Regions from separate parts of the Rhizobium sp. 01N447_2 genome, predicted to be linked through region 2. Evidence: riboswitches for the same ligand, from Rfam matches in the RefSeq annotation. Region 2 holds a riboswitch; each other region holds the start of a gene.
The links. A riboswitch is a leader RNA that binds a small molecule or an ion and turns the genes downstream of it on or off. The one in region 2 is predicted to bind cobalamin.
Positions count from the first base shown of each region.

Region 1 (8,293 bases), on a different contig from region 2:
TCTCGCAGGCCGCTCGCTACCGCACGATGATTGCGGGCATCGAATCCGGCACATGGCTGCTGGCCGAGGCAAGCCTGCTCGACGGGTTGCCGGCGACCGTTCACTGGGAGGATTACGAGGATTTTGCGCTCGCCTATCCCGAGGTGCGGGCCGTCAAGGATCGTTTCGTCATCGATGCCAAGCGGCTGACGACCTCCGGTTCGCTTCCGACCGTGGACCTGATGCTTGAGGTGATAAGACGAAGGCAGGGTTATTCGCTGGCGCTCGAAGTCAGCCGGCTGTTCCGTTACGAGCAGCCCTCCTTCCATGCGGACGAGCAGCTTTCCGCAGCCTCGGCGGGGTTGCGCCTGCATGATCCCCGCGTGACGCAGGCGGTGCGGCTGATGGAGGAGCATGTCGAGCAGCCTCTAGTCCTCGCGCGGCTGGCCCGCAGGGTAGGCGTCAGCGCCCGGCATCTGCAGGATCTCTTCCAGCAGAGCATCGGCGCGCCGCCGCATGTGCATTATCTCGCGCTGCGCCTGAACGCGGCGCGCCGCAAGGTGATCGAGACGACAGCCTCCTTCGCCGACATCGCGGCAGCGACCGGCTTCAACTCAGCCTCTGCCTTTGCGAGAAGCTACCGGGCGAGTTTTTCCGAGAGCCCGTCGGAGACCCGGCGGCGTTTGCGCCGCCGCATCACACCATCGGAAGCGCCGGCATAGGCTGGAACGCTTCCCGCACCATATCGGCAAGTTCGCGCACAGCCTCGCTGGAACGGTAAGTGCTCCGACGGAGCACGACCTTGGAGGAATCGACCGGCGGAAAACCGTCTTCGGCAGTCAGCTCCCGGCAGCCGGGCGGAATGTTGCTGCGGCACAGCGTTGTGACGGCAAGGCCTGCGATCACGGCGTTCTTCAGCCCAGAGCCCGTATCGGCAATGAATGCGATCCGGTAGTTGCGGCCGATCTGCTCCAGCGACCGGAGCGCATAATCACGTGACCAGGTGGAGTTGCGATAGGTCGCAATGGGCAGGGGATCGATGTCGTGCAACCGATGGACCATGGATGTGACCCAGACTGTCGGATCGATGCAGATGACCTCGCCTTTGGTCTCATCGCTCCAGTCGAAAACGACGGCCAGATCGAGTTCGTCCCGCTCGAGGGCGGCGAGGTTGCGGACTGTATAGTCGCAGGACACGGTAACCTCGACGGCCGGGTGGCGAACGGCGAAAGCCGCGAGCGCCGCCGGCAACACCGTCTGGCTGTATTCCTCGGGAATTCCGATGCGCACAGGCCCATCCAGCGGCTTGCTGCGGATCGTCGCGGCGGCCTCGCTTAAGAGATCGATGATCCGGCGGGCGTAGGGCACGAGCTGTATGCCCGGGCGCGTGAGCAGCACGCCGCGGGCGCCCCGCTCGAAGAGAGTCTCGCCGATCGTCTCCTCGAGCCTCTTGATCTGGCTGCTGACGGCCGATTGCGTCCGCCCGATGCGCTGGGCGGCCGCGGAGAAATTGGAAGTCTCGGCAACGACCAGGAAGGTTCTGAGCAGGTCGCTCTCAATCGGCTCGTGCATGGGGAAGCCATTAAAAAACTCGATGACAGCTATCTCTACTATTCGTTTGCCTGATGTCAATTCTTGACGCACAAATAAGCCGCGTTCGACTTCCTTCTTTGAGAATATCTGCGTGACAATTGAAAATCCGGCCAGACGCCTCGCAGGCAGCGAGCACGAGAAGGGTGTGCTTCTCATCATTGCCGCGACACTTGCCTGGAGCGCGAGCGGCGTCTATTCGCGACTCCTGACGACCGACGTATGGACGGCGATCGCCTGGCGATCATTGTTCGGTGGCCTGTTCCTGCTGATCCCCTGCCTTTTCCTCGAAGGGGGCATCTCACGGCGGCAATGGCGATCCGTCTTCCATCCCACAGGTCTTGCCATGATCGCATGCCAGACCTTCAGTCAGGTATGCTTCATCGGGGCGCTTTACATGACCACCGTCGCCAATGTGACGATGATCTATGCGACCGCGCCCTTCATCGCGGCCATGCTCGGCTGGGTCATCCTCAAGGAGAGGGTCTCSAGGCGGACGTTGATTGCCGGCGGCATCTCGCTCTTCGGCGTCGCGGTCATCGTCGCCTCGTCGATCGGCGGCGGCACTGGTGTGGGAGATCTGCTGGCGCTCGGCATGACGGCGTCCTTCGCGCTCGTCATCATCATTCCGCGCATCAATCCCGGCGTGCCGAGCCTGCCTCCGACCGTCGTCAGCGCTTTCCTGACGCTGGCCATCTTTGCCCCGTTCGGTTCAGTCGGCTCGCTCGACCTGCACAACTGGGTCGTTCTCGCCGCCTTCGGTGCGACCAATTTCTCTCTCGCGCTGGTGCTCTTCCTTGCCGGGGCCAAGCGGATGCCGCCGGCCGAGGCGGCGCTGATCGGCACGATGGAAATTGTGCTCACGCCCTTCTGGGTGTGGCTGCTGTTTTCCGAACAGCCGCCCGTCGCCACCTTTTTCGGCGGCGCGATCATCCTCGGCGCCGTGCTCTGGCACACGGCCGTCGACTTCAACCGCAGCCGGCGCCCCTCGCGGCTAAAGTCTTTAGGCGGCGATTAAATCTTCCGGGACGAACCGGAAAACCGCCGTATTCGCGGGATCAATTATTTCCGCTACGCAGCGCTATTGCGACTTTGCGACTGTCGTCTTTGAGTTGCACCCATGTCGTTTTCTTGATCGCTGTTTTCCGTCAGGCATGGTTTGTTTGTAGTGTTCAAGGCGCTATCTCGCAAACTGGCGAAATGGACCATTGGGAAGCCGGCCCGACGCCGGCGCTGCCCCGCAGCGGTAGAAGAACTGAAATCCTCAAGGAAATCGCCGGATAGACATCCGGAAAGATATCGAGATGGATCGGAAGGAGATTCTGGAGCCGGAAACCAGCTCTTACGCAGCAGATCGACGGATTGCGGCAGACGGTCACGAGCGGAACGACAGGCAAAAACCGTGGCGTTCACTTCACTTCTGCATCCAATCTGTCCGTTTTGAAAATTCGAATATCGCCCGGTGCGGCGGTATCCTCGTGTTGTGGACACCGGGCTGCAGAGGAGGCAGGCCGGAGGGAAGTCGCCATCGACTGCATCGGTTGCAGATCGAGGCTTTCAAACAAGTGGGAGGAATCCATGAGCAAAAATAGAGGCGTCGTCTATCTCCGGCCGGGCAAGGTCGAAGTTCGCGACATCGACGACCCGAAGCTGGAAGCGCCCGACGGCCGCCGCATCGAACACGGCGTGATCCTTAAGGTGATCTCGACCAATATCTGCGGCTCCGATCAGCACATGGTCCGCGGCCGCACGACAGCGATGCCGGGCCTCATCCTCGGTCATGAAATCACCGGCGAGATCATCGAGAAAGGCATCGACGTCGAGATGCTCGAAATCGGCGATATCGTCTCGGTGCCTTTCAATGTCGCCTGCGGCCGCTGCCGCTGCTGCAAGTCTCAAGATACCGGTGTCTGCCTGACGGTAAACCCGGCCCGCGCCGGTGGCGCTTACGGTTATGTCGACATGGGTGGCTGGATCGGCGGACAGGCGCGCTATGTCACCATTCCCTACGCAGATTTCAACCTGRTGAAGATCCCCGATCGGGACAAGGCAATGGCGAAGATCCGGGATCTCACCATGCTCTCCGACATTCTGCCCACGGGCTTTCATGGCGCGGTGCGGGCAGGCGTTGGCGTCGGCTCGACCGTCTACGTGGCAGGCGCCGGCCCCGTCGGCCTTGCGGCTGCGGCTTCGGCTCGCATTCTCGGCGCCGCTGTCGTGATGATCGGTGATTTCAACAAGGACCGTCTGGCGCATGCGGCGAAGGTCGGTTTCGAGCCGATCGACCTGTCGAAGAGCGACCGTCTCGGCGACATGATTGCGCAGGTCGTCGGCATCAACGAGGTGGACAGCGCCATCGATGCGGTCGGCTTCGAGGCACGCGGCCATTCCGGCGGGGAACAGCCGGCGATCGTGCTCAATCAGATGATGGAGATTACCCGTGCCGCGGGTTCGATCGGCATTCCCGGCCTCTACGTTACCGAGGATCCGGGCGCCGTCGACAACGCTGCCAAGCACGGCAATCTGTCGCTCCGCTTCGGCCTCGGATGGGCCAAGGCGCAGTCCTTCCACACCGGCCAGACACCGGTGATCAAATATAATCGCCAGCTCATGCAGGCGATCCTCCACGACCGGCTGCCGATTGCCGATATCGTCAACGCCAAGGTCATCCCGCTCGACGATGCCGCCGCTGGATATGAGAGCTTCGACCATGGAGCAGCGACAAAATATATCCTCGATCCGCACGGAGAGGTCGCGAAAGCCGCGTAGCGCTCACGACCGAAGACAGGGATGGTCGGGCAACAGCCCGACCGTCCCGCATTCTCGAAAATCGGCCGGTGAATTACTGGATGCTGAACGGGAAATATTTGGCGTTGATCATGTCATAGGTCCCGTCCGCCTTGATGCTCTTCAGCGCTTCGTTCAGGCGCGTCAGACGCTCCTTGTCATCCAGGCGCAGCGCGATCCCGGCGCCTTCGCCAAAATATGTGATGTCGACCAGATCCGGCCCCTTGAACTCGCAGCAGCTTCCGGCCTTGGTGTTGGCAATCCAGTCGTAGATGGCGAGTTTATCCTCGAGGATAATGTCGACACTCCCATCCGCCAGCCCCTTGTATAATTCCGGCGAAGAGCGAAAAACCGTCTTCTTCATGTCCGGATAAAGATGGTTGGCATAGGATTCCTGCGCTGTCGACGACGTCACCCCAAGAATTTTGTCGCTGAGGGCGGCTGGGCTGACGTCACTGATCGACGAATCCTTCCGGGCGATGAACACCGACGGGCTGTTGTAATATTTTTCGGTAAAAGCAACCTTTTGACGCCGCTCAAGGCTCATCGACATGGATGAGATGATCGCGTCGTATTTGTCGGCAACGAGATCGGGGATGATGTCGTCCCACTTCTCGATGATAAATTGGCATTCGAACTTGCCAACCTCGCACAGCGCATTGGCAATATCGATGTCGAAGCCCTGAAGATTGTTATTTGCATCGAGATAGTTGAAGGGCGGAAATGCACCTTCGACGGCAATTCTCATCGGCATGCGATCTTGCGCAGCCAGCTGGAGCGGCAAGGCAGCGGCGAGAAGGATTCCCACCGCGCCCGTCATCAGGGCTCCGCGCACTATAGTGTGAAGGGATCTGCGCAACATCGTCGGGAGCTCCTTGGGGCGTATTCGATCTCGCCCCATAGTGCGCCGCAGCTTTTAATTCTACGTGAACGCTTCTTTGTTAGCGTCGACCAATGCGCCCGTGTCGTGGTGTTCAGGGGTCTAGGCTTGCAGATCGTTCTTCCTTCCAGCTCCAGCACGTTTCAGCAATCCTGGATCGCTTCGGGGAGGATTCTGTTTCTGATTGCCGTCAGCGGCCTTGGAGCGATCGGACTGGTCGTGCTTTCGGCACTGTGGGCGGGAACCGAGAGCGACGCTGCCGCCCTTGATCGACAGCGCCAGCTTGTGAATGCCCGCCTGCGGGAACAGGTCGATCAAGTCGCGCATGTCATCGGCCAGTTCGGCAACGGCTACCTCACCCGTGTTTATCCGGCTGCCCGGTCAAGCGGAGGTTCCTCCAGTCTCGATGCGGTTCTGACAGCGGCCGCCGGGAGCGCGATCAGCCAGACCGCAATGTCCGCCTTCGGCTACGATCAGGCCTTCGTCGTCGACGAGAAGGCGCAACTGCTGATGCTGGCGGACGCCCAAACGGAAAAGCGTTATCGCTGGATGAAGCCTCTCTTTTTGCCTCTCCTTCACGATGCCCGCCTTGGGGTAAGACAAGGCGCGGTTTCCAACGAAAGAACGCCGTCCTCGATGGAAAGCCGCCTTGCAAGCCCAGGGCGCTCCAACACTGCGTTGGCCAATCTGATGCGGCTGGAAGGTCGGCCGACGATCGTCGGCGTCGTCGCCATCAACGAAGCTGATGAGCGGCAACGGCAGACGATGCGGCAGTTCCTGATCGTCGTGCGGTTTATCGATGGTGCGGCGCTGGACGAATTGAGCCGGCAACAGGGCCTCAACGGCGCGCGCTTCGCGCGCACGGCCGATGCAGACGAAAACGAGGTTGCGTTCCAGATCGACGCCACGGCAAATGGCGAACCGATCGGCTTCATCGTCTGGCGGCCCGATCTTCCAGGTTCGAGGGTGATCGGCCGATTGATGCCGGCGCTTTCGATAGCCGCCATGGTGATCGCGATCCTGTTCTCGGTCTTGCTGGTGCGCCTGCGAAGCAGTCTCGGCGAGTTGAAGAAAAGCGAGCTGCATGCAAGACAGCTTGCCTTGCATGATGTGCTGACCGACCTTCCCAATCGCGCCTTGTTCGCGATCAGGTTCGACGAGTGCCTGGCCGAGACGCAGAATTCAGCCGAGCGCTCGGCAGTCGCGCTTCTCGACCTGGACCGATTCAAAGCCGTGAACGACACGTTCGGCCATGCCGCCGGCGATGAACTCATCAGGATGGCTGCGGAGCGGATCCGCTCCCTGCTTCGTCCGGGCGACACGCTTGCCCGGCTCGGAGGGGACGAATTCGCCCTGCTTCTCCGGGACATCAAAGATCATGATCACCTGTTGCCGGCAATATGCGACGCGATCGTTGCCGAACTTGGTAAGCCCTTCCCGCTTTTGAGGGGCGAGGCGGTCGCGCGCGTCGGCGGCTCGATCGGCGTGACCGTTGTGCCAGACGCCGGGCGGAATGCCGATGACATCATGCGCTACGCCGACGTCGCGCTGTACGAAGCCAAGATGGGCGGCAGGGGCCAGTGGCGCGTCTATTCACCCTCCATGGACGGCGGCAGGAATGCGCGCGACATTCTCAAGAACGAATTGCGGGAGGTTTTGGCCAAAGGCATGACCTCATCGGCTGACGGTCCACAATCCGGTCCGATTGAGGCCCGGCCCGACTTCGGATCGCTCGAGGTCTATTACCAAACGGTACATCGCGCTGAGGCAGGATATTCGGCATCGGGTGCAGAGGCTCTCGTGCGTTGGCGTCACAGTCAGCGCGGATTGTTGACGCCTGCCAGCTTCATCCCCGTCGCCGAGGAGGGCGGCCTCATCGACGCTCTCGGTTTCTGGGTGTTGCGTGAAGCCTGCAGAGCCGCCTGCAAATGGCCGGAAGACACGTTTGTTGCGGTCAACGTGTCTCCCGCCCAGTTAAGAAGGCCAAATTTTGCCGAGGAAGTATTCGCAGTGCTGCAGGAGACTGGCCTGCCGCCGTCCCGGCTCGAGCTCGAGCTCACCGAGTCCTCGCTCATCGAGGATAACTCGGACGTCTATACGGTGCTGAAGTCGCTGCGCAGCCAGGGTGTCCAGATTTCGCTCGATGATTTCGGAACCGGCTTTTCATGTCTCAGCCATCTGCTGCGCTTCGATATCGACCGCATCAAGATCGATCGATCGTTCGTCTCGCAGCTCGGCACAAGAGCCAACGGGGCGGCCATCATCGGCGCCATCGTCGCGCTCAGCCGCAACCTCGGTATCTCGACGACGGCGGAAGGGGTCGAAACCGAATATCAACGCGACTTTCTGGCCGCCCTCGGCTGCACCGACCTCCAAGGCTACTTCTTTTCCAAACCGGTTCCTCTTGGCGACCTTGATAGTTTCCGGAAAGCTGAGAGCGCCGGGTTACTGGCGACCGCTCCAGGCGCCGTTGCCTGAGAGGCTTTTGATCTCCCGCTAAAGCATGATGCCGAAAAGTGTGAGCAGTTTCGGACGACACCAGGCGCATGCGCGTTTCTGCGTCAGGTCCGTCTCGTCAGACAAAGAGGTTGAGAAAGCAATTGGTATCGTTGTAGCAATCGGTATCAAAGAGAAATAGATATGATCGCTGCAAAACCCAATTCGCTCGTTGCCCGCCTCTCTGCCCCGCCCATTCCTTCCGTCGTCGCCTGGAGCCGCGAATACAAAGGGGGAAAGGGGCCGCTCATCGATCTGTCGCAGGCCGTTCCAGGCTATCCCGCGCATCCGGAGATGCTTCGGCTCCTTGGCGAGGCGGCCGGGCAACAGGCTATGACAGGCTACGGGCCGATCGAGGGCGAACCTCTATTGCGCAAGACCTACGCGGCTCACCTTGCCGCGCTTTACGGCGCCGACATTTCCGCCGGCAACATCCACATGACCGCCGGCTGCAATCAGGCGTTCATGTGCACGGCGATTGCGCTGGCGAGAGCCGGCGATACGGTCGCGCTCACCAACCCCTTCTATTTCAATCACGACACGACGTTATCGATGCTGGGG
Region 1 covers NZ_JBFTQY010000017.1:91,150-99,442, reverse strand. The annotation lists gene AC1ECN_RS14065 (GlxA family transcriptional regulator) at 1-701, shown strand, start outside; gene AC1ECN_RS14060 (LysR substrate-binding domain-containing protein) at 676-1,551, opposite strand; gene AC1ECN_RS14055 (DMT family transporter) at 1,664-2,587, shown strand; cobalamin riboswitch at 2,728-2,928, shown strand; gene fdhA (formaldehyde dehydrogenase, glutathione-independent) at 3,148-4,338, shown strand; gene AC1ECN_RS14045 (transporter substrate-binding domain-containing protein) at 4,412-5,218, opposite strand; gene AC1ECN_RS14040 (putative bifunctional diguanylate cyclase/phosphodiesterase) at 5,324-7,714, shown strand; gene AC1ECN_RS14035 (aminotransferase) at 7,877-8,293, shown strand, end outside.
Region 1: it holds a riboswitch for cobalamin, as region 2 does, so the genes downstream of both, fdhA (formaldehyde dehydrogenase, glutathione-independent) here and cobU (bifunctional adenosylcobinamide kinase/adenosylcobinamide-phosphate guanylyltransferase) in region 2, are expected to answer to the same signal.

Region 2 (5,748 bases):
GTCAGCGAGACGATCGTATAGGTGCCGATGATCAGCTCGAAGGCATAGAAAGCACCGGTCAGCGGCGCGTTAAAGGCGGCGGCGATGGCGCCCGCCGCGCCGCAGCCAACGAGGGTGCGCAGGTCCGAGCGGCGAAGCTGCAGCTTCAGGCCGAATTTCGAGGCGAGGCCGGCGGCAAGCTGGGTATAGCCGGCCTCCAGGCCGACCGAGGCGCCGAAACCGTTGGAGATCAGGTTCTGCACGGCAACGATGATGCTGTCGGTCAGAGACAGGCGGCCGCCATGCAGCGCATTGGCCTCGATCGGGTCGACCATCGGCTTCTTGCGCCGTTTCGCCAGCACGAAAAGCAGCAGGCCGAGCAGGGCGCCGCCGATGACGGGGGCGGTGAGCAGCAGCATCTTGCTCTCGATCTCGGACGAGCTCAGTCGTTCGCTGTCGGCAATGCCGAAGACCAACTGATGCAGCTCATTGGAGACGTAGCTCATGCCGGTGACGGCGAGACCCGAGATGATGCCGACGACGGCGCCCGCCAGCGACAGGCCAACCTCGCTACGGCGGGTCAGCGCCCGCAGGCGTCCCGGATCGAAGAAAACACGCAGCGCGCGGAAACGGCGCCGATCCAATTTCATAAGCATGGCAAGACAACTAGGCAGGGAGAGGCCCGGTCAAGGGCGAAGGCGCAGTCCGCTTGCGACGCAATTGCGGCGAAAACCCGGCGGGCGGGATAAATATTTGTGACGTAAGTCTCTGATAAATGACGATGTTTTAGGTAGAGTAAGTCGTGTTGGAGCAGGCATACCGGCCGGCCGTCAATTGGTCGACCGCCAAGGCCGGTTGACTTCACCCCTGCGCTTGCCTAACCATCCCGATAACGGATGGTCGACTGACCATCCTGACATAACGGATGGTTCCGGATCGGTGTTACGCCCTTCCGGATGAAAAGGGAATGTGACGGGGCGGACCCAAGCCGGGCGCCTTCATCACAGCCGACCCCGCGACTGTAGAGCGGTCAGGGTCTTCCATCCGGCATCAAGCCCTTCCGGCTCGGAGCCTGCAATCGTGCGGGCGGGCTGGACAGGCGATATGCCGGAAAAGCCACTGGATATGCATGGTGATCAACCGGGGTCGGACGCCTCTCAAGTCTACGAATCGTCCACCTTTTCACTGATGCGGCCGGGAAGGCGAGGATGATCCGCTGGCACGATCAGGGCGACCGGTTTCCGGTCTGCCCCGATCGCGGCCGATAACTGCGAGCCAGGAGACCTGCCATGCGTGCCGGGCGAGAAGCCCACACCTGGGCACTATGCCCGTTGCCAGCACGGAGGTTGTCTTGGCTGAACGATTGAATTCGGCGCGGCCTGGTGCGGCGCGACGGGGAGGTGCTTTCCTCTCCTCCCTCATTCCTGTGCTTGTCACAGGAATCCAGTGTGCCCAAGTCCTTGGGTACGGAAAACTGTGGGTCTTTCGTTGTTGCGCTTCACTTGCGCTCAGCACATTCGCGGCTTTGCCGCTCATCCCCTCAACCGTCTGCCGCCACCTTCTCCCCGCTGGGGAGAAGCGGTATGCCGCAACGGCTCGGTCTTTCTCATCCCGCAGAGGTCAGAGAGACGACCTTGGACTAAGGCTTGCTCGCTCTTCTCCCCAGCGGGGAGAAGGTGGCCCGAAGGGTCGGATGAGGGGGGCCACACGGCGTGCCCTATCTGATCAGCGGACCGTTTGCACATGATCGCCGCCGCCTCCAACACCGTCTTCATCCTCGGCGGCGCACGCTCCGGCAAATCCCGTTTCGCCGAAGACCTCGTAACGGCGACTGGGCTTGATCGCCACTACCTTGCCACGGGGCGGGCATGGGATGAGGAGATGCAGGCGCGCATCTCTCAGCACAAGACCGATCGCGGTCCGTCCTGGACGACGCATGAAGAGCCGCTCGACCTCGTCGGCAAGCTTACCGCCATCGACCGCAAGGAGCGCATCGTCCTCATCGACTGCCTGACGCTCTGGGTCACCAATCTGATGATGGAGGAGCGGAACATGGCGGCGGAATTTGCCGTTCTTGCCAATTTCCTGCCCGCCGCGAAGGCGCGGCTCGTTTTCGTTTCCAACGAGGTCGGCCTCGGCATCGTGCCCGACAATCGCATGGCGCGGGATTTTCGCGATCATGCCGGCCGGCTGCACCAATCGATAGCGGCGAAGGCCGCCGAAGTTTATTTCATCGCGGCAGGCCTGTCGCTGAAAATGAAGGGTTAAGTCCATGAACCAGCAGAAGATTCCCGCAACCGTCATCACCGGATTCCTCGGCGCCGGCAAGACGACGATGATCCGCAACCTGCTCACCAATGCCGGCGGCAAGAAGATCGCGTTGATCATCAACGAATTCGGCGATCTCGGCGTCGACGGCGACGTGCTGAAGGGCTGCGGTGCGGAGAATTGCACCGAGGACGACATCATCGAACTCACCAACGGCTGCATTTGCTGCACTGTTGCGGATGATTTCATTCCGACGATGACGAAGCTGCTCGAGCGCGAGCAGCGGCCCGACCATATCGTCATCGAGACTTCTGGCCTTGCTTTGCCGCAGCCGCTGGTCGCCGCCTTCAACTGGCCCGACATTCGCACCCAGGTGACCGTCGACGGCGTCATCACGGTGGTCGATAGCGCTGCCGTTGCCGCCGGCCGCTTCGCCGACGACCATGATGCGGTCGATGCGCGCCGCGCCGAAGATGAATCGCTCGATCACGAAAGCCCGATCGAGGAGCTGTTCGAGGATCAGCTGACCTGCGCCGACCTCATCGTGCTCAACAAGACAGACCTGATCGATGCTGCCGGGCTTATCAGGGTGCGAGACGAGGTCGCCTCCCGCACGGTGCGCAAGCCCATGATGATCGAGGCGAGGAACGGCGAGGTGTCGGCCGGCATCCTGCTCGGCCTCGGCATCGGCACGGAGGACGATGTCGCCAATCGCAAGTCGCATCACGAGCTGGAGCATGAAGACGGTGCGCCGCACGACCATGACGAATTCGACAGCTTCGTCGTCGATCTCGGACCCATTGCCGATCCCGCCGGCTTCGTCGAAGCGCTGAAGGGTATCATTGCTGCCCATGACGTGCTGCGCCTCAAGGGTTTCGTCGACGTCTCGGGCAAGCCGATGCGCCTGCAGCTCCAGGCCGTCGGCAGCCGTATCGACCATTATTTCGACCGTGCGTGGGGCGCGAGCGAAAAGCGCGCCACGCGCCTTGTCGTCATCGGCCTGCACGAAATGGATCAGGACACGGTGAGGGCGGCGATCGAAGCGCTGGCGTAACCCGATGCATCTGCTTCTGGCTCAACAGGGAACGATCAGCGACGGCGAGGAGGCAATCGACCTCGGGCAGACGCCGGGCGATATCCTGTTCCTGTCGGCTGCCGACAGCGAGCTTGCTGCGATCGCGGCCGCCCATCGCGATCGCGGGGCGGGGCCTTCGCTCCGGCTCGCCAGCTTGATGAGCCTGAAGCATCCGATGTCGGTCGATACCTATGTCGAGCGCACGGCGCGGCATGCGAAGCTGATTATCGTCCGCGCACTCGGCGGCGCCAGCTATTTCCACTACGCGCTGGAAGCGCTGCATGCGGCGGCTGCCCGCGCCGGTGCGCTGATCGCCGTGCTGCCGGGCGATGCCAGGCCGGATGCGGGGCTGGTGCCTTTCTCCAATGTTGATCTCGACGATCTCAACGCGCTCTGGGCCTATCTGATCGAGGGCGGCGATGCCAACGCGCAGGCTTTTCTCGACCATGCCGGGGCGATGCTGTCGGGAGCCGAGAAGCCGGCGCCCGCGGTGCCTTTGATGAAGGCAGGTATTTGGTGGCCGGGGCGGGGGCTGATCGGGGTCGAGGAGTGGCGGCGGGTTACCGATTCCCTCTTCTCCCCAGCGGGGAGAAGATGCCCGGCAGGGCAGATGAGGGGGGCGAGCGACGGAGGGAGCGAGCAGCAGGATTGGGACGCCAGAGTTTGTCGAGTCACCCCCTCATCCGACCCTTCGGGCCACCGACCAGGGTTGAGCCACGGGTCTCAACCCGTCCTTCGGACCCCCGCTGGGGAGAAGAGGGAGCAAGCCGAGAAGCCGACAGTCGCCATTTCCTTCTACCGCGCCCTCGTCCAAAGCGGCGAGACCGGGCCGATCGAAGCTCTCATCGAGGCGCTGACGTTACTCGGCCTCCGCCCGCTGCCGGTCTTTGCCTATAGTCTCAAGGATCCTGTCTCCACCGGCATTCTCGAAAGCGTATTTTCGGCGTTGAAACCCGACGTTGTCATCAACACGACGGGCTTTGCGGTCTCGGCACCGGGTGCGGACCGGCAGCCGACGGTGCTGGAGGCGAATGAGGCGATCGTGCTGCAGGCGATCCTGTCGGCCTCGTCGAGGGAGGTATGGGCAGCTTCCTCGCAAGGCTTGTCTGCACGCGATCTCGGCATGAACGTGGCACTGCCTGAAGTCGATGGCCGGGTGCTGGCGCGGGCGGTCTCCTTCAAGACGGCGGCGCGCTACGATGCGCTGGTCGAGACGAATATCGTCGCCAGCCAGGCCGATGCCGGCCGGGTGCGCTATACGGCGGAGCTGGCCGCCAATTGGGCGCGGCTGCGGAAGACTTCCGCCGGCGACCGACGCATCGCGCTCGTCATGGCAAATTATCCGAACCGGGACGGTCGGCTCGGCAACGGCGTCGGCTTGGATACGCCGGCCGGCACCATCGAGGTGCTGAAGGCTATGCGATCGGCGGGGTATCCGGTCGCCGAGATTCCCGCCGACGGCGATGCGCTGATCCGGCATCTGATGGAAGGGCCGACCAATTCCGGTTCCGACGGAAAGATCATACGCGAGACGCTTTCCCTGAGTCTGTACAACAGCTTCCTGGAATCTCTTCCCAATAAGATTCAGGATGAGGTGAGGGCCCGCTGGGGCGATCCCGAAGATGATCCGTATTTTCGCGAAGGCGTCTTCGCCCTGTCTTTTGCGCGCTTCGGCGAAATGCTCGTCGGCATCCAGCCAGCACGCGGTTACAATATCGATCCGAAAGAGAGTTATCATTCGCCGGATCTCGTGCCGCCGCACGGTTATCTCGCCTTCTACGCTTTCCTGCGCCGCGAATTCGGCGCCCATGCCGTCATCCATATGGGCAAGCACGGCAATCTCGAATGGCTGCCGGGCAAGGCGCTGGCGCTGTCGGAAAGCTGCTATCCCGAGGCGATCCTCGGGCCGCTGCCGCATCTCTATCCCTTCATCGTCAACGATCCGGGCGAGGGCACGCAGGCCAAGCGCCGCAGTGCAGCCGTCATCATCGATCACCTGACGCCGCCGCTGACGCGGGCCGAGAGCTACGGGCCACTCAAGGATCTGGAGGCGCTGGTCGACGAATATTACGAAGCATCCGGCGGCGATCCCCGCCGCATCCGGCTGCTCAGCCGCCAAATCCTTGAGCTCGTCGCCGATATCGGCCTCGACCGGGATGCGGGCATTGCCAAGGGCGAAAGCGAGGGCGAGGCGCTGAAGAAGCTCGACGCCTATCTCTGCGACCTCAAAGAAATGCAGATCCGCGATGGGTTGCATGTGTTCGGTGTGTCGCCCGAAGGACGGCTCTTGACGGACCTGACCGTGGCGCTGGCGCGGGTGCCGCGCGGGCTTGGCGAGGGTGGGGATGCGAGTTTGCAGCGGGCGATTGCTGGGGATGCATTCGGAAACCCCTCCCCAACCCCTCCCCACAAGGGGGAGGGACTTG
Region 2 covers NZ_JBFTQY010000018.1:280-6,027, reverse strand. The annotation lists gene AC1ECN_RS14750 (chloride channel protein) at 1-635, opposite strand, end outside; cobalamin riboswitch at 889-1,285, shown strand; gene cobU (bifunctional adenosylcobinamide kinase/adenosylcobinamide-phosphate guanylyltransferase) at 1,723-2,247, shown strand; gene cobW (cobalamin biosynthesis protein CobW) at 2,252-3,301, shown strand; partial or broken gene AC1ECN_RS14735 (cobaltochelatase subunit CobN) at 3,306-5,748, shown strand, end outside.

Region 3 (8,293 bases), on a different contig from region 2:
CGGCCACTACGCCGAGGAGACCATGAAGGCCACCGTCGTGCCGAACCGCAATGCTATCATGCTGGCAATCGCGTTCGGTCTGGCGGCCGCACAAAAAGCAGATGCCGTTGCCGTCGCCGTGCATGGCGGCGACCACTTCATTTATCCAGACTGCCGGCCGGGCTTTATCGATGCTTTCCAGCATATGCAAAACGAAGCGCTGGACGGTTATGCCAGCGTGAAACTGCTTGCACCCTATGTCGACGTTTCCAAAGCGGCGATCGTGGTTGACGGCGAAAAACATGGCACGCCGTTCTCGGAGACCTGGTCCTGCTACAAAGGCGGCGAGTTCCACTGTGGGCGCTGCGGAACCTGTGTGGAACGCCGTGAAGCTTTCCATCTTGCCGGCGTCCCAGATCCTACGGAGTACGAAGACCGGGACTTCTGGAGAGCCGCGATCTCGCGATACTCGGCCACGGAGGTGCGTTGATGTACCGCATCACCAAGGAGTTTCATCTCTCTGCCTCCCATCAATTGGATCACCTGCCTGCCGACCATCAATGCGCTCGGCTCCACGGTCACAACTACATCGTCATCGTCGAGCTGGCTGCGGAAAGCCTGAATGATGATGGCTTCGTCCGTGATTATCACGACCTCTCGCCGCTCAAGCGCTATATCGACGAAGCTCTCGATCATCGTCACCTGAACGACGTCTTCGGCCATTCGAAAGTCACTTCCGAGTTCCTGGCAAGGCACTTTTACGACTGGTGCAAGCCGCGCTTTCCGGAGACCTCGTCTGTTCGTGTCAGCGAGACCCCTAAAACATGGGCGGAGTACAGGCCGTGAGCGTCGGGAGCATTCGCGTCAGCGAAATCTTTGGCCCGACCATACAGGGTGAAGGTGCCTTGATCGGACTGCCGACGGTTTTCGTGAGAACAGGTGGCTGTGACTACCGGTGCTCCTGGTGCGACAGTCTTCACGCGGTCGACAGCGCGTTCCGGGATCAATGGATTCCCATGTCCACTGAGGCGATCTGGCATAAGGTCACGGAACTCTCTGGGGGAAAGCCACTGACGGTTTCCCTTTCCGGAGGCAATCCGGCGATACAGCCCTTAAGGCCACTGATCGAGCTTGGCCATTCGCAAGGATACCGCTTTGCCCTGGAAACACAGGGAAGCGTAGCCCAGGCCTGGTTTCGCGATCTCGACGTCCTGGTCGTCAGCCCCAAGCCGCCATCAAGCGGAATGCTGACGGATTGGGATCAGGTGGATAACTGCCTTCAACTGGCTGCCGGCGGACCGGAGGTCGCATTGAAGATCGTCGTCTTCGACGATGCCGACTACGAATTCGCCCAGTGCGCGGGTCAGCGCTATCCCCAAATTCCCTTGTTCCTTCAGCCCGGCAATCATACGCCGCCGCCTCCCGATGACGATGACGCGCGCATTGATATCGACGGCGTGATGGATCGGATGCACTGGCTTGTCGCAAAAGTAACAGCCGACCAATGGTTTGCAGCCCGTGTGCTACCTCAACTGCATGTGCTGCTTTGGGGAAACAAGCGGGGAGTATAAGTGTCTAGCGCTCCGGAAAGGCGAAAACATCGACCGGCTCGCCGAGCCCGCGCAGTGGGAAGGTGCCGAGGCTGTCCATGTCTTTCGCGCAGCCCGCCATTTCGACGAAGGCCCGCGACAAGAGCACCGGACGCTTGACCTCCTTGGTCAGGGTTTCCAGCCGCGAGGCAACATTGACCGCCGGACCGATGACGGTGAAATCCAGCCGCCGGCGCGAGCCGATATTGCCGTACATGACGTCGCCGACATGCACCCCGACGCCGTAGCGCAGCGGTTCGCGTCCGTTGCCCGCATACTGCTGGTTCAATTGCGCCATCAACGCCTGCCCTTCGCGGATCGCCTGCAGCAGATCGAGGCAGGCGGTTTCCTTGGCTAACGGGAAGATCGCCAGCAATCCGTCGCCCATGAACTTCAGGATTTCTCCGCCATACCGTTCGATCGGATCCGACATGGCGTCGAAATAATCGTTGAGCAGATGGATGACATCGTCACGCGGCCAGAGATCGGAGATCGCCGTAAAGTCGCGCAGGTCGCAGATCATGATTGCCGCACCGACAGTCGCGCCGCTGCCGCGCGTCGTGACGCCCGACAGAATCTGTTCGCTCGCATGCGGTCCGACATAGGTCTGCAGCAGCGTACGCGCCATGATGTTCTTCAGCCGGATTTCGCTGACGAGGGTCAGGGCCGGCAGCAGATCGCGCAGGAAATTGACATGCTCGCTGGTAAAACCGCCCGGCCGGCTGGTCGAAAATGTCGCGACATGCCGTTTGCCGAAAGTATGCTCGAGCGGCCAGGCGATATACTCCGTGAGGCCGTCATCGCGCAGTTCCTGATAGAATGAATCCTCGTCGCTGTCGGCTGTGCCTTCCAGATGTCTACGCACCTCCTCCGAACCCTGATGGATCGCGTTGACGGGACTCTTCAGGAACTCCGGCGTGTTTTCGACACCATAGGCAAATGTGTTGATCTTCGCCTCTGCCAGGCCTTCCTTCCAGAGGATGCGGGCGCCTATCCATTGCGGATGGTTCGTCCTGAAATGCAATGTCGCCCGCGCCACCGGCACCCCTGCCGCCAGCAGCTTCTCGCACATTTCCACCAGGATATTGTCGATGAACCGCTCACCGCGCGTCTCGTTCACCAGCCAGTCGAGAATCCGTCTTCTGCGGATCGGCCAGACGCCTTCGCCCGCCTCGACGACAGTCCCGGCCTTGTTCGAAATGGATTGCATCAAAAACTCCCGCTACGCCACATCATTGGCGAGGACCGAATTTATTTCCGCTGAATGTGGGCGATGAGAGAGCAAATGATAAGAGGCAGACGGCGATCAAGCCTCAGAAATCCCAGTCCTCGTCCTCGGTCGCCACCGCCTTGCCGATGACATAGGAGGAACCGGAGCCGGAGAAGAAGTCGTGGTTCTCGTCGGCATTCGGCGAAAGCGCCGACAGGATCGCCGGATTGACCTTGCAGGCCTCAGCCGGGAACAGCGCCTCGTAGCCAAGGTTCATCAGCGCCTTATTGGCATTGTAATGCAGGAATTTCTTGACGTCCTCGGTCAGCCCGACGCCGTCATAGAGCGCTTCGGTATATTTCGCCTCGTTGTCGTAGAGTTCGAGCAGCAGTTCGAAGGCGAAATCCTTGATCTCCTGCTTCCGTTCCTCGCTGAGCCGCTCCAGCTCGCGCTGGAACTTGTAGCCGATATAATAGCCGTGCACCGCCTCGTCGCGGATGATCAGCCGGATCATGTCGGCCGTGTTGGTCAGCTTGGCCCGGCTCGACCAGTACATCGGCAGGTAGAAGCCGGAATAGAACAGGAAGCTTTCGAGAAAAACGCTCGCAACCTTCTTCTTCAACGGATCGCCGGAGCGATACTGCTCCATGATCAGCGCCGATTTCCGCTGCAGGAATTCGTTCTCCTCCGACCAGCGATAGGCATCGTCGACATCGGGCGTCGAGCACAGCGTCGAGAAGATCGACGAATAGGAGCGCGCATGCACCGCCTCCATGAAGGAGACGTTGGAAAGCACCGCCTCCTCATGCGGCGTTACCGCATCCTCCATCAGCCGGATGGAACCGACGCCGTTCTGGATCGTGTCGAGCAGCGTCAATCCAGTGAAAACGCGGATAGTCAGCTGCTGCTCGGCCGGCGTCAGCGTTGCCCAGGAGGGAATGTCGTTGGAAAGCGGCACTTTTTCCGGCAGCCAGAAATTGCCGGTGAGCCGGTTCCAGACTTCGAGATCCTTGTCGTCCTCGATGCGGTTCCAGTTGATGGCGCGCACGCGGCTGACCGGCTTCAATTGCATGTTCATTGTGTTCCCTCTTGAGAAATGTGTCCGGATTTGCCCCTCATCCGCCTGCCGGCACCTTCTCCCCGCCAGCGGGGCGAAGGGGATATGCCGCACCCTTTTCTGTCTTTATTGCCGGTTCGTGTGGCAAGTCCCCTCTCCCCGTCAAAACGGGGAGAGGGTTAGGGTGAGGGGCAAATGCTCCGGAGCGAAATATCAAATTACAGCGTACAAGACACGCAGCCCTGCACCTCGGTGCCGGACAGCGCCATCTGGCGAAGGCGGATGTAGTAGATCGTCTTGATGCCCTTCTTCCAGGCATGGATCTGCGCCTTGTTGATGTCGCGCGTCGTTGCCGTGTCGCGGAAGAACAAGGTCAGTGACAGGCCCTGGTCGACATGCTGGGTCGCCGCCGCATAGGTGTCGATGATCTTCTCCGGTCCGATCTCGTAGGCATCCTGATAATAGTCGAGATTGTCGTTGGTCATGAACGGCGCCGGATAATAGACGCGGCCGATCTTGCCTTCCTTGCGGATCTCGATCTTCGAGACGATCGGATGGATCGAGGAGGTCGAGTGATTGATATAAGAGATCGACCCTGTCGGCGGCACTGCTTGCAGGTTCTGGTTATAGAGGCCGGAGGCCATCACCGCCTTCTTCAACGCCACCCAATCTTCCTGCGTCGGAATGTGAATGCCTGACGTCTCGAACAGCGCCTTGACCCTCTCCGTCGCCGGCTCCCAGAGCCGGTCGGTATATTTGTCGAAATAGTCGCCGGAGGCATATTTCGAGTTCTCAAAGCCCTTGAAGCTCGCGCCGCGTTCGACCGCCAAAAGATTCGAGGCGCGGATCGCGTGGTAGGTCACCGTGTAGAAATAGATGTTGGTGAAATCGACGCCTTCCTCGGAGCCATAGAAGATGCGTTCGCGGGCGAGGTAGCCGTGCAGATTCATCTGGCCGAGGCCGATCGCATGGCTCTCGTCATTGCCCTTCTCGATCGAAGGGACTGAGGAGATGTGGCTCATGTCGGAAACAGCACTCAACGCCCGGATCGAGGTCTCGATCGTCTTGCCGAAATCGACCGAATCCATCGCTGCCGCGATGTTCAGCGAGCCGAGATTACAGGAGATGTCCTTGCCGAGATGTTTGTAGGAGAGGTCGTCGTTATATTCGCTCGCCTCACTCACCTGCAGGATTTCCGAGCATAGATTGCTCATCGAAATACGTCCGGCGATCGGGTTTGCCCGGTTCACCGTGTCCTCGAACATGATGTAGGGATAGCCGCTCTCGAACTGGATTTCGGCAAGCACCTGGAAGAATTCGCGTGCCTTGATCTTCTTCTTGGAGATGCGGGCGTCGTCAGCCATCTCGCGGTACTTTTCCGTCACGGAAATCTCGGTGAAGGGCACGCCATAGACGCGCTCCACGTCATAGGGCGAGAACAGGTACATGTCCTCGTTGTTCCTCGCGAGTTCGAAGGTGATATCGGGCACGACGACGCCGAGCGACAGCGTCTTGATGCGGATCTTCTCGTCGGCATTTTCGCGCTTGGTGTCGAGAAAGCGCATGATGTCGGGGTGATGGGCATTGAGATAGACGGCCCCCGCGCCCTGCCGTGCGCCGAGCTGGTTGGCATAGGAAAAACTGTCTTCGAGCAGCTTCATGACAGGGATGATGCCCGAGGACTGGTTCTCGATATGCTTGATCGGCGCGCCTGCCTCGCGGATATTCGTCAGCGACAGCGCCACGCCGCCGCCGCGCTTCGACAATTGCAGCGCCGAATTGATCGACCGGCCGATCGATTCCATATTGTCCTCGACGCGCAGCAGAAAGCAGGAAACCAGTTCGCCGCGCTGCTTCTTACCGGCATTGAGGAAGGTCGGCGTCGCCGGCTGGAAGCGGCCGGAAATGATCTCGTCGACCATGTCGCGGGCAAGGCTCTCGTCGCCGCGCGCCAAGGCCAGGGCCACCATGCAGATGCGGTCCTCATAGCGCTCGAGATAGCGCTTTCCGTCGAAGGTCTTCAGCGTATAGCTGGTGTAATATTTGAAGGCGCCGAGGAAGGTCGGGAAACGGAACTTCTTGGCATAGGCCTGGTCGAACAGATCCCGCACGAAATTGAAGGAATACTGGTCGAGAACCTCCTGCTCGTAATAGCCCTCGGTCACGAGGTAATCGAGCTTTTCCCGGAGATTGTGAAAGAACACCGTGTTCTGGTTCACATGCTGCAGGAAATACTGCTTGGCCGCCATTCGATCCTTGTCGAGCTGGATCCGCCCCTGATCGTCATAGAGGTTCAGCATCGCATTCAGCGCGTGGTAGTCGAGCGTTTCCGCCGCTTTCAAAGGGCGTTCGCCGGCGGGATGAGCAAAAGTGTTATGCGGTTTTGCGCCCGCATCCCGCGTCAGAGTTGTTCCCGTGTCCAAAACCGTTCCATTCCGTGTTTGACGTTGGCGACATCCGCTTCTGTGCCCAGCAGTTCGAACCTGTAGAGGTAAGGCACCTGGCACTTCTTTGAGATCACGTCGCCGGCGAGCCCGTATGTTTCGCCGAAATTGCTGTTGCCCGCGGCAATCACGCCGCGGATGTGTCCTCGGTTTTCCGTATCGTTGAGGAAACGGATCACCTGCTTGGGAACGGCGCCCTTGCCGCCGTCGCCGCTATAGGTCGGCACGATCAGCACGAAGGGTTCGCTGATATGGAACGCGTCTGCGCCATTTGGCGGAATGCGCGCCGCGCGCAGTCCGAGCTTGGCGACGAACCGATGGGTGTTCTCGGACCGGCTGGAATAATAGACGATCAGAGCCATCGCCTTTCCTCAGGAAAGTGCGCTGATCATGTCGGGACGGAAGCCGGCCCAATGCTGCTCGCCGGCGATGACGACGGGCGCCTGCATGTAGCCGAGGCTGCGGACCCGATCGAGCGCTTCGGCATTCTGCGAAATATCGACGATGTCATAATCGACGCCCAACCGGTCGAGGGCGCGGTAGGTGGCAGTGCATTGGACGCAGGCAGGCTTGCTGTAGACTGTGATGGTCATGATATTCCTCGTGACGACGCGATTGGGACGCAGGACATCGATCGGAAATCTCGCGATATCCGTCGAAAACACTCTGTATTTTGCAGCGATGCGGCTCGTTCAGCCGCTGGGCGTGATCCGCCCTCTACCTCTAGCGGGTGACGGCCTGAACTGAGATACTGACATGACTTCACCCCGAAGTGGCTCAATGCGAAGGTTTCGGGGGCGGAGGCTCGGGCCTGCGAAACGCGATGCGGAGATTCCCCGCAGCCATGCAACGCGACCTTCCGGACACCCCGCCCGTGGACGTTTCGTTCGAGGCAGGTCTCCTGGCTCACGGGTCAAAGCACCCTGCCCCAGCCTTCCCGGAGCATCATGCTCCAGTGACCTGAAATCGGACAGTTGCTCGCCGCTTACAGTTGCGGGGGCAGCTCCGGCATTGCCGCGCCATGATGGCGAAACGCACCGTATTCCCGTCTTAGCCGCCGATCCTCACGAATCGACGGAACCTCGAACACTAGATATGGTACGCGAATCGCTGATGACGTCAACAAGTTGTTGTGGCAGCGCAGCAACGGCGGCAGCGAATCGCCGTGACTGTGTATGATGTGGATAACGAAGCTTTAACGGAAAAGCGCTGTGGAGAGCCCGTTCATAAAAGGAGCCGGCAAAAGCCGGCTCCTCGAGATGTTGCGGAGATTTAAGCGCCCTTCCCCGACCCCACGGCTCGCAACGCCCGCGCGGCGGCGACCATGTTGACGAGTGCCGGACGCACCTCTTCCCATTTGCGGGTCTTCAGGCCGCAATCCGGATTGACCCACAACCGCCCATCCGAAAGCCGCCCGCGGGCAAGCTGCATGAGCTCAGTCATCTCACCGACCTCCGGAACGCGCGGCGAATGGATGTCGTAAACGCCGGGACCGATCTCGTTCGGATATTTGTAGCTTCGGAAGGCTTCCAGCAGCTCCATCTTCGAACGTGAGGTCTCAATGGAGATGACGTCGGCATCCATCGCGGCGATGGCGCCGATGATTTGGTTGAACTCCGAATAGCACATATGCGTGTGGATCTGCGTCTCATCGGCAACGCCGGTCGAGCACAGGTGAAAGCTTTCCACCGCCCAGTCCAGATAGGTCTTCCAATCGGCCTTTCGCAGCGGCAGGCCTTCGCGAAGTGCCGCCTCATCGATCTGGATCATTGCCGCGCCTGCCTTTTCGAGATCGGTCACCTCGTCGCGAATCGCCAGCGCTATCTGCCGGCTGACATCGGCGCGCGCAAGATCGTCACGGACGAAGGACCAGTTGAGGATCGTCACTGGTCCCGTCAGCATGCCCTTCACCGGCTTTTCCGTCAGCGACTGCGCATAACGCCACCATTCGACCGTCATCGGCTTCGGGCGTGAGACATCGCCGAAGATGATCGGCGGGCGGACATAGCGTGAA
Region 3 covers NZ_JBFTQY010000069.1:1,879-10,171, forward strand. The annotation lists gene queC (7-cyano-7-deazaguanine synthase QueC) at 1-469, shown strand, start outside; gene queD (6-carboxytetrahydropterin synthase QueD) at 469-825, shown strand; gene queE (7-carboxy-7-deazaguanine synthase QueE) at 822-1,550, shown strand; gene AC1ECN_RS30890 (adenylate/guanylate cyclase domain-containing protein) at 1,555-2,778, opposite strand; gene nrdF (class 1b ribonucleoside-diphosphate reductase subunit beta) at 2,882-3,856, opposite strand; gene nrdE (class 1b ribonucleoside-diphosphate reductase subunit alpha) at 4,054-6,258, opposite strand; gene nrdI (class Ib ribonucleoside-diphosphate reductase assembly flavoprotein NrdI) at 6,237-6,641, opposite strand; gene nrdH (glutaredoxin-like protein NrdH) at 6,651-6,872, opposite strand; cobalamin riboswitch at 7,154-7,379, opposite strand; gene metE (5-methyltetrahydropteroyltriglutamate--homocysteine S-methyltransferase) at 7,552-8,293, opposite strand, start outside.
Region 3: it holds a riboswitch for cobalamin, as region 2 does, so the genes downstream of both, nrdH (glutaredoxin-like protein NrdH) here and cobU (bifunctional adenosylcobinamide kinase/adenosylcobinamide-phosphate guanylyltransferase) in region 2, are expected to answer to the same signal.

Region 4 (8,293 bases), on a different contig from region 2:
GCCTGTCCGCCGCCGGCGTGCTGAAGCCGGAACTGCTGGCGCAGATGGCCGACAAACCGCTGATCATGGCGCTCGCCAATCCGACGCCGGAGATCATGCCCGATCTCGCCCGTGCCGCCCGCCCCGACGCAATGATCTGTACCGGCCGCTCGGATTTCGCCAACCAGGTCAACAACGTCCTCTGCTTCCCCTATATCTTCCGCGGCGCGCTCGATTGCGGCGCCGAGACGATCAATGAGGAAATGAAGATGGCGGCCGTGCGCGCCATCGCAGCCCTTGCCCGCGAAGAGCCGTCCGATGTTGCCGCGCGTGCCTATTCCGGCGAGACCCCGGTCTTCGGCCCCGATTACCTGATCCCCTCGCCCTTCGATCCGCGTCTGATCCTGCGCATCGCGCCCGCCGTTGCCAAGGCCGCCGAACAGAGCGGCGTCGCGCGCCGCCCGATCCAGGATTTCGACGCCTATCTCGACCAGTTGAACCGCTTCGTCTTCCGCTCAGGCTTCGTCATGAAGCCGATCTTCACCGCGGCTAAGGCCGCCGAGCGCAAGCGCGTCATCTTTTCCGAAGGCGAGGACGAGCGCGTGCTGCGCGCCGCCCAGGTGCTGCTCGAGGAAGGCCTTGCCGAACCGATCCTGATCGGCCGCCCGCAAGTCATCGAGACACGCCTGAAGCGCTACGGCCTGCGCATTCGGCCGCTGCAGGATTTCGAGGTCATCAACCCGGAAGACGATCCGCGCTTCCGCGAATATGTCGATCTCTATTTCTCCCTCGTCGGCCGCCGCGGCGTCATCCCGGAAGCCGCCCGCACGATCGTGCGCACCAACACCACCGTCATCGGCGCGCTGGCGCTGAGGCGCGGCGAGGCCGATGCGCTGATCTGCGGCCTCGAAGGCCGTTACGAGAAGCATCTGCGCGACGTCCGCCTGATCATCGGCAAGCGCAAGGATGTCCGCGATTTCTCGGCCCTCAGCCTGATGATCTCGCAGCGCGGCGCTACCTTCTTCACCGACACCTATGTCACCTTCAATCCGACCGCCGAGGAGGTCGCCGAGGCGACGGTGCTGGCGGCCGAGGAAATCCGCCGTTTCGGCCTCACGCCGCGCGCCGCTCTGGTCTCGCATTCCAATTTCGGCTCGCGTGAATCCGAAAGCGCCACGAAGATGCGCAACGCCTTGCAGCTCGTACGCGAAGCCGCGCCCGACCTTGAGGTCGACGGTGAGATGCACGGCGAAAGCGCCATCACCGAGGCACTGCGCAAGCGCGTCATGCCGGACACGACCCTGCACGACGAGGCGAACCTCCTGGTCTTCCCGAACCTCGATGCCGCCAACATCACGCTTGGCGTGGTAAAGTCGATGACGGACGGCCTGCATGTTGGCCCGATCTTGCTCGGCACCGCCTTGCCCGCCCACATTCTCGCCCCCTCGGTCACCTCCCGCGGCGTCGTCAATATGGCGGCACTCGCCGTCGTCGAGGCATCGCAACCGGCCTGAGCCGGCTTAGACTGCTGACAAGTCGGCCAACTCCTCTTTCGTCATGCTCGGGCTTGTCCCGAGCATCTGCAGCCGGTTGATATCAAGCAGATATCACGCTGCGGGGCCTAGGATAAAATCTTTAGTACGAGCGGCCATCGAAGCCGCTCCGACATATGTCCTGATGCCATATCAGGCACCCCGCAACGACAGGCGTCCTCTATCCGCAAGCGCATCCGCGCGTTCGTTACCGGCAATGCCGGCATGGCCCTTGCACCAGGCAATGGTCACCAGAGCGTTCTGGGATAGTCGAAGATCGACTGCTTTCCAGAGTTCCACATTGCCGATCGTTCGGTTTCGGGCATTCCCATTGGGGTTGCCTTTCCTCCAGCCGTTGTTCCTCCATATATGCCGCCGGCTGTTGCAGCCTTTGACGGCATAGACGGAATCGGACCAGATGGTCGCGGGCTCGCCGCTTGTATCGCTGTTGATCCAGATTGCCGCCTTGAGGACGGCGGTCAATTCCATCGAATTATTGGCGGAGTCTTCGACGCCACCGAAGCCAGAGGCAATTTCCGCGGCATCACGATAAGCGACGAATGCCCAGCCCCCGTGCCCGGAACCGGGTTCATAGCAACCGTCCACGAAGACGTGGAGGCCGTGTTGGGCTTCGGGTATCCCGACTGTCGCTGCAGGGGAGCGGAGCTCGTTGGAAATGTCTGTCATTTTCGCCGTCCTTCTCGCCTTGGCCGCGCCCGCCGAAGTGGCTGGCCGATACCGTGCACGCGGTCGCCTGTAAACCCAACCGGCGCCGCAAGCGCGGCATTGGCCAGTCGTGCCGGATCCTGATGTCGCGCAACAGCTTGCCGATATGCTGGCGAACGAGAAGAAGAATCAAGCGCCGGAAAATTGAAAGAAGGAGGTCCCGCTTTTGGCGGCACAGCAGATTCCCCGACAGAGGGACCACCCGCATTTGCTGGATAAAATCGCGAAAATGCGCTAGGAATATCTCCAAGCTTATTAAGAGAAACACGCTAAGAGACAACGCGCGGCTATCGAGGCCGCAATCGACCGATCGATTCTTTGCTCATTCCGGGACGACGCCGTGAAACGCCGAAACCTGTCTCTTGCCCTCCTCCTTGCCTTCGCAGCGCCCGCCGCGGCGCAGACAACTACTATCTGTGAGGATCTGCGCGGTCGCTTGGCCGACCTGCCGCGGTCGATCGGCAATAACAACGGCCCGGAAGTGCGCCAATATGCCAGCGCCATGGCCGAGCAGAACCTCGAGCTGCGCAAGGTCCGCAACGAGCTGCGCGGCAACGGCTGCACCTCGGGCAGCATGGTCGTCATCGGCGGCGAGAATGCCGATTATTGCGCCGAGCTCTCGCAGTCCGAAGCCCGCATGATCGACAACATCCGCTATCTCCAGGACCGCCGCGACGAGCTGGCCGGCCAGAACGGCGCCGATGACGGCGCGCGGCGCGAACTGATTGCCGCTCTCGACCGCAATGGCTGCAACAGCGAAAACTTCTATGCCCCGAGCGATCGCAGCGCCAACGAACCGGCTCCGAGCGTCGAGGAACAGGCGATGCGCACCGATACCTTCATTCCGCTCGGCGGCGGTGACGAGGTCGATCCGCGTTACGGCGTGCCGCGGGCCGAGATGCTATCTCCGGTCAGCACCATGTGCGTGCGCAGCTGCGACGGCGGCTTCTTCCCGATCAGCTCGAACGCCACGTCGGTCGATTTCGGCCGCGACGCCCAGACCTGCGCCAAGATGTGCCCGGGCATCGAGACCGAACTATTCTATCGTGACGTGACGAGCACCGAAGCCTCGAACATGATCTCGGTCGCAACGGGCACGCCCTACAGCGCCATGAAAAATGCCTTTGCCTACAAGAACCGCACGCCCGGGGAAAAATCCTCCTGCGCCTGCAATCTCACCGCCTATTATGAGGAGATGCGCTCCAAGCAGGCGGTGAGCGAACCGCCGCAGCAGGGCTCCATCACCACCATCCGCACCAATCCCCCGGCGAAGGATGCCGCCGCGCCGCAACCATCCGTTCCCGAGCGCCCCTACGATCCCACGCAGAACCGCGTCCGTCAGGTCGGCCCGCAGTTTCTGGCCGGCGATCAGGGCTCGATCGACCTCGCCAATCCGGCAACGCCGGGCCCGCAGCCACAACAGCAGTGATATCAAATCATGCCACCCAAAACTGCGCAGCGGTTTTGGGACTACGACATGCATCTTCGATGCGACGCGCTTGATTTAGGGCTCGCTCCGTCCCCATCCATCATGAAAGACGAGTTCATCGAGCGGCAGCCGCTGCCGCCAGCCTTTGACGGAGAGTTCCGGCTCGTCATAGAGCCGATCGACGAAACCGGCACAGAGCCAGGCGACCACCTCGATATGCTCGGGTATGCCGAGAATGCTCTTCAGGTCGCCTTCATGAAAGATGCTGACCCAGCCGATGCCGACCCCTTCCGCCCGCGCCGCAAGCCAGAGGTTCTGGATGGCGCAGACTGTGGAATAGCTATCCATCCTCGGATTGTGCGTGCGCCCCAACACTACGCTGCCACTGCGCGTGGGATCGCAGGTCACGCATATGCCGAGCGGCGCCTCGACAATGCCTTCGAGCTTGAGCGAGCGGTAGGCCTGCCGCCGTTCGCCTTCGAACATCAGCGCCGCCTCCTCATTGGCCCTCGCAAAAGCATCCCGGACGCGCGCCTGCACGGTTGCGCTTTTCACCAGAATGAAATTCCACGGCTGCATGAAGCCGACTGAGGGCGCGTGGTGGGCGGCCGTCAGCAGCCGCTGCACAAGTTCGTCCGGCAAGGGATCGGGCAGGAACTGGCTGCGGACGTCCCGCCGCGTCATGATCGCATGATAGACGGCCTCGCGTTCGGCCAAAGAAAAACCGGACGCCACCGAAAGGGCATCCTCATCAAAGGGTCGCATCGTCAAATCCCCAACAACGCAACCGCCCCGCCGTCCGCGCGGATCGGTCTATCTTGCCAGGCCGGTCTTCTGACTGGGCGTCATCCGTCTGCCGCAGCCTTCCCGGCAAGAAGCCAGTGGCGTGATGAAGCGGCAAACGTCGGCCTTACAGCGTTGGGCACGTTCCGGCTTTGCACCGGATTCCCGATTCTCCCGCCTTACCGGCGGGCACCTGACGGCGCATCTATTTCAGGAAAGCGCGGCTGCGGCAAGGCGGCCCGCATGACGCCGCCGATACGCTGCATGCGACATCGATTTCATGGACAGAGGCGCATTGCTGCCTTAGAAACAAACCGATCCTGACCGACGCCCATGGCGCCGCACTTTTTCTCTTTGCATTTCGGTTGCCCGTGCCCCGCCTCACGCCCATGATCCTTGCGGTCGCCCTGTTCATGGAACAGATGGATTCCACCGTGATCGCCACCAGCCTGCCGGCAATCGCCGCCGATATCGGTACCTCGCCGATCGCGCTGAAGCTTGCCGTCACGAGTTATCTCGTGGCGCTGGCGATCTTCATCCCGATCAGCGGCTGGATGTCCGATCGTTTCGGCGCGCGCAACATTTTCCGCATGGCGATCTTCGTTTTCATGATCGGCTCGATCGCCTGCGCCTTTTCCAACTCGATCACAGCCTTCGTCGTCTCGCGCCTGATTCAGGGCGCCGGCGGCTCGATGATGACGCCGGTCAGCCGCTTGCTGCTGGTCCGGGGAACACCGCGCCACGAACTCGTCGATGCCATGGCCTGGCTCACCATCCCCGCCCTGATCGGCCCGATCATGGGTCCGCCGATCGGCGGTTTCCTCACCACCTACCTCACCTGGCACTGGATCTTCTGGATCAACGTCCCGATCGGCGTGCTCGGCATCATCCTCGTCACCCGTTTCCTGCCGGCGGTCGAGCCGCGCAGTCCGCGGCCGATGGACTTCCCCGGCTTCTGCCTTTGCGGCATAGGCTTCTCCGGCTTCGTCTTCGGCCTGTCGGTGATCAGCCTGCCGGCCGTGCCCGTCATCTACGGTTATGCCACGGTTGCAATCGGCATCCTTGCCGGCCTCCTCTATCTCCTGCATGCCCGCCGCGCACCCAATCCGCTTCTCGACCCGAAGATGTTCCGTTACCCGATGTTCCGGGCGGCGATCCTCGGCGCCTCGAATTTCCGCATGGGGCTCGGCGCCCTGCCCTTCCTGATGCCATTGATGCTGCAGCTCGGCTTCGGCCTGACGCCGCTGCAATCGGGCTCGGTCACCTTCGTCAGCGCGCTCGGCTCCATGGGCTCGAAATTCGCCGCCTCGCGCACCTTCAAGGCGTTCGGCTTCCGCACCGTCATATCAATCACCACTTTGCTGGCGGCGATCTTCCTCGGCATCAACGGCCTTTTCACCGCCGAGACGCCGCTGTTCCTGATCATGGCCTGCCTGCTGATCGGCGGCCTGTTCCGCTCCATGGCTTTCTCGGGCGTCAACGCCATGGCCTTCGGCGATGTCGACGACGCCGACAGCAGCCAGGCAACCGCGATCAATGCCGTTGCCCAGCGTATCTCCATGGCGATGGGTGTGGCGATCGCCGGCGGCATCCTCGAAATTTCGAGCAGCTTTCACGACGGCAGGCTGCTGGTCTCGGATTTCCACGTCGCCTTCTTCAGCGTCTCGGCGATTTCGGCGCTGGCCTGTATCACCTTCCTGCGCCTGCCGCGCGATGCCGGGGCGGAACTGACGGCGCGTGGCCGCAAGCGCCGGCACGCCGAGCCCGAAGAGGCCGTGGCGGAAAATAGCTGATCGAGACAGATCTGCCTGGCGCGATGGAAGCATTCCTCACCCGCCGGTTCGCAAGACTCGGCGCCGGCAGACGCCAGGGTGAAATGACCCGCGTGTACCCCAGCACCCCATTCTACTTTATGATTTATTCACACATCAAATACACACTGCGTTTGCGCGTTTTGGGTCGCAATTCGGACATGGGCATGAGGGCTCGTGATGTGATCGTCAGCGTCGATGCCCGTATTGATACGCCAGTCGGGAACATGTCCGACTGAGCCGCAATTCTAGGCCGCCGCGGAATGTTCCAATTTTTGAAGACGATGCCTCTGACCGCCAAGCTGGCGGCGATTATCGTTGCCGTGAACCTCTGCGGCATTTCCGCTTTCGCCACCTATACCTGGATGTACGAAACCCGGGCCTTGATCGATGGCGCCAAGGCGAACTGGTCCAAGGATGCCGAGCAATTTGCATCTCTGGCAGCGGGCGGCGTGAAATGGGGGAAGGCGAACGCCGTTCGAGAGGCTTATTCGCTCTATCGCGACGACCCCTCGCTCGATCTCGTGCAGTTTGCCGCATTCAACGCTGAACCTGCCGCCGTCGATACCTGGGCGCGCGATGGCGTTAGTGGGTTGCCCGCACCAGCCGATCTGGCGAAGAGCCTCAGCGCGAAACCGGAAAAGACCACCATCGATGACGGTAGAATATCTGCCGGCGTCGTGACGATCATCGCGCCGCTCCCGCTGGATAAGTCGGGCAAGGCCACCGGTTACATCGTCACGAACTGGTCCGTCGAAAAAATCGCTTCCGAAGTCAGGCAGAAAGTTCTCATTTCGCTGCTCACGCAGTCCGCGATCACCGCCATGGCCGTCGTTGCCTTCCTTCTCGCCATGCGCAGCCTGGTCGGCCGGCCCATCAGGGTGATCAGCGAACGGATCAGCGCGCTGCAGAAAGGCGATCTGGTCTCACCCGTCACCTACAGGGAAAACGGCGATGAAATCGGCTTTCTGGCGCGGGCCCTGGAAGTTTTCCGCCACGAGGCGATTGCCAAGGTCGAAAGAGAGCAGGCCGCCGCCGAGCAGAGTGCTTCGCTCGACGCCGAGCGGGCGCGCAACGCAATGTTGACGGAAGAGGCCAGCAACACGCAGCGGCTGGTGATGCACGCTCTTGAAAATGCCTTGGAACAGCTCGCCGCGGGCGACTTTTCGATACATCTGGCCGATGTCGGTCCTGAATTCGATAAGTTGCGGCAGGATTTCAACAACATGGTCGATGCGGTCGCAGCCGCTCTGACAGAGATCAAGACCGCCTCCGTGGCTGTCGAAACCGGCTCGAGCGAGCTGGCGACCTCCGCGGATCAGCTCGCAAGACGGACCGAGCAACAGGCAGCCGCATTGGAAGAGACCGCCGCCGCACTGGATGAGGTGACCACGACGGTCAGGACATCGTCGCAACGGGCTGAAAATGCCGGGCAGCTGGTCGAGGAGACGAAGCGGAGCGCCCATGTCTCGGCGACGGTGGTGCGCGATGCGATCGGGGCGATGGACCGGATCCAAACCTCGTCGAGCCAGATCGGCCGCATCATCGGCGTCATCGACGAGATTGCCTTCCAGACGAACCTGCTGGCGCTGAATGCCGGCGTCGAGGCGGCGCGCGCCGGCGAGGCCGGCAAGGGTTTTGCGGTCGTTGCGCAGGAAGTGCGTGAACTCGCCCAGCGGTCGGCAAATGCCGCAAAGGAAATCAAGAACCTGATCAACGTATCCGGCCAGGAAGTTGCCGCGGGCGTCGGGCTGGTGAACGAAACCGGTGACGCCCTGCTGAAGATCGAGGAGCAGATCAACCGCATCAGCGATAGCATCGCTTCCATCGTCCAATCCTATCGCGAACAGGCGACGGGCCTGCAGGAAATCAACAGCGCGATCAACCAGATGGATCAGACGACACAGCAGAACGCGGCAATGGTCGAGGAAACCAACGCGGCCTGCCACGAACTGCTGTCGCAAGGACGCCTTCTGCAGGACTCGGCCGGCAGGTTCGTCGTCGGTGCGTCTACCGCCAGCCAGCCCAAACCC
Region 4 covers NZ_JBFTQY010000022.1:9,436-17,728, forward strand. The annotation lists gene AC1ECN_RS17395 (NADP-dependent malic enzyme) at 1-1,493, shown strand, start outside; gene AC1ECN_RS17400 (ribonuclease H family protein) at 1,665-2,198, opposite strand; gene AC1ECN_RS17405 (DUF2865 domain-containing protein) at 2,578-3,666, shown strand; gene bluB (5,6-dimethylbenzimidazole synthase) at 3,742-4,431, opposite strand; cobalamin riboswitch at 4,474-4,661, opposite strand; gene AC1ECN_RS17415 (DHA2 family efflux MFS transporter permease subunit) at 4,839-6,242, shown strand; gene AC1ECN_RS17420 (HAMP domain-containing methyl-accepting chemotaxis protein) at 6,524-8,293, shown strand, end outside.
Region 4: it holds a riboswitch for cobalamin, as region 2 does, so the genes downstream of both, bluB (5,6-dimethylbenzimidazole synthase) here and cobU (bifunctional adenosylcobinamide kinase/adenosylcobinamide-phosphate guanylyltransferase) in region 2, are expected to answer to the same signal.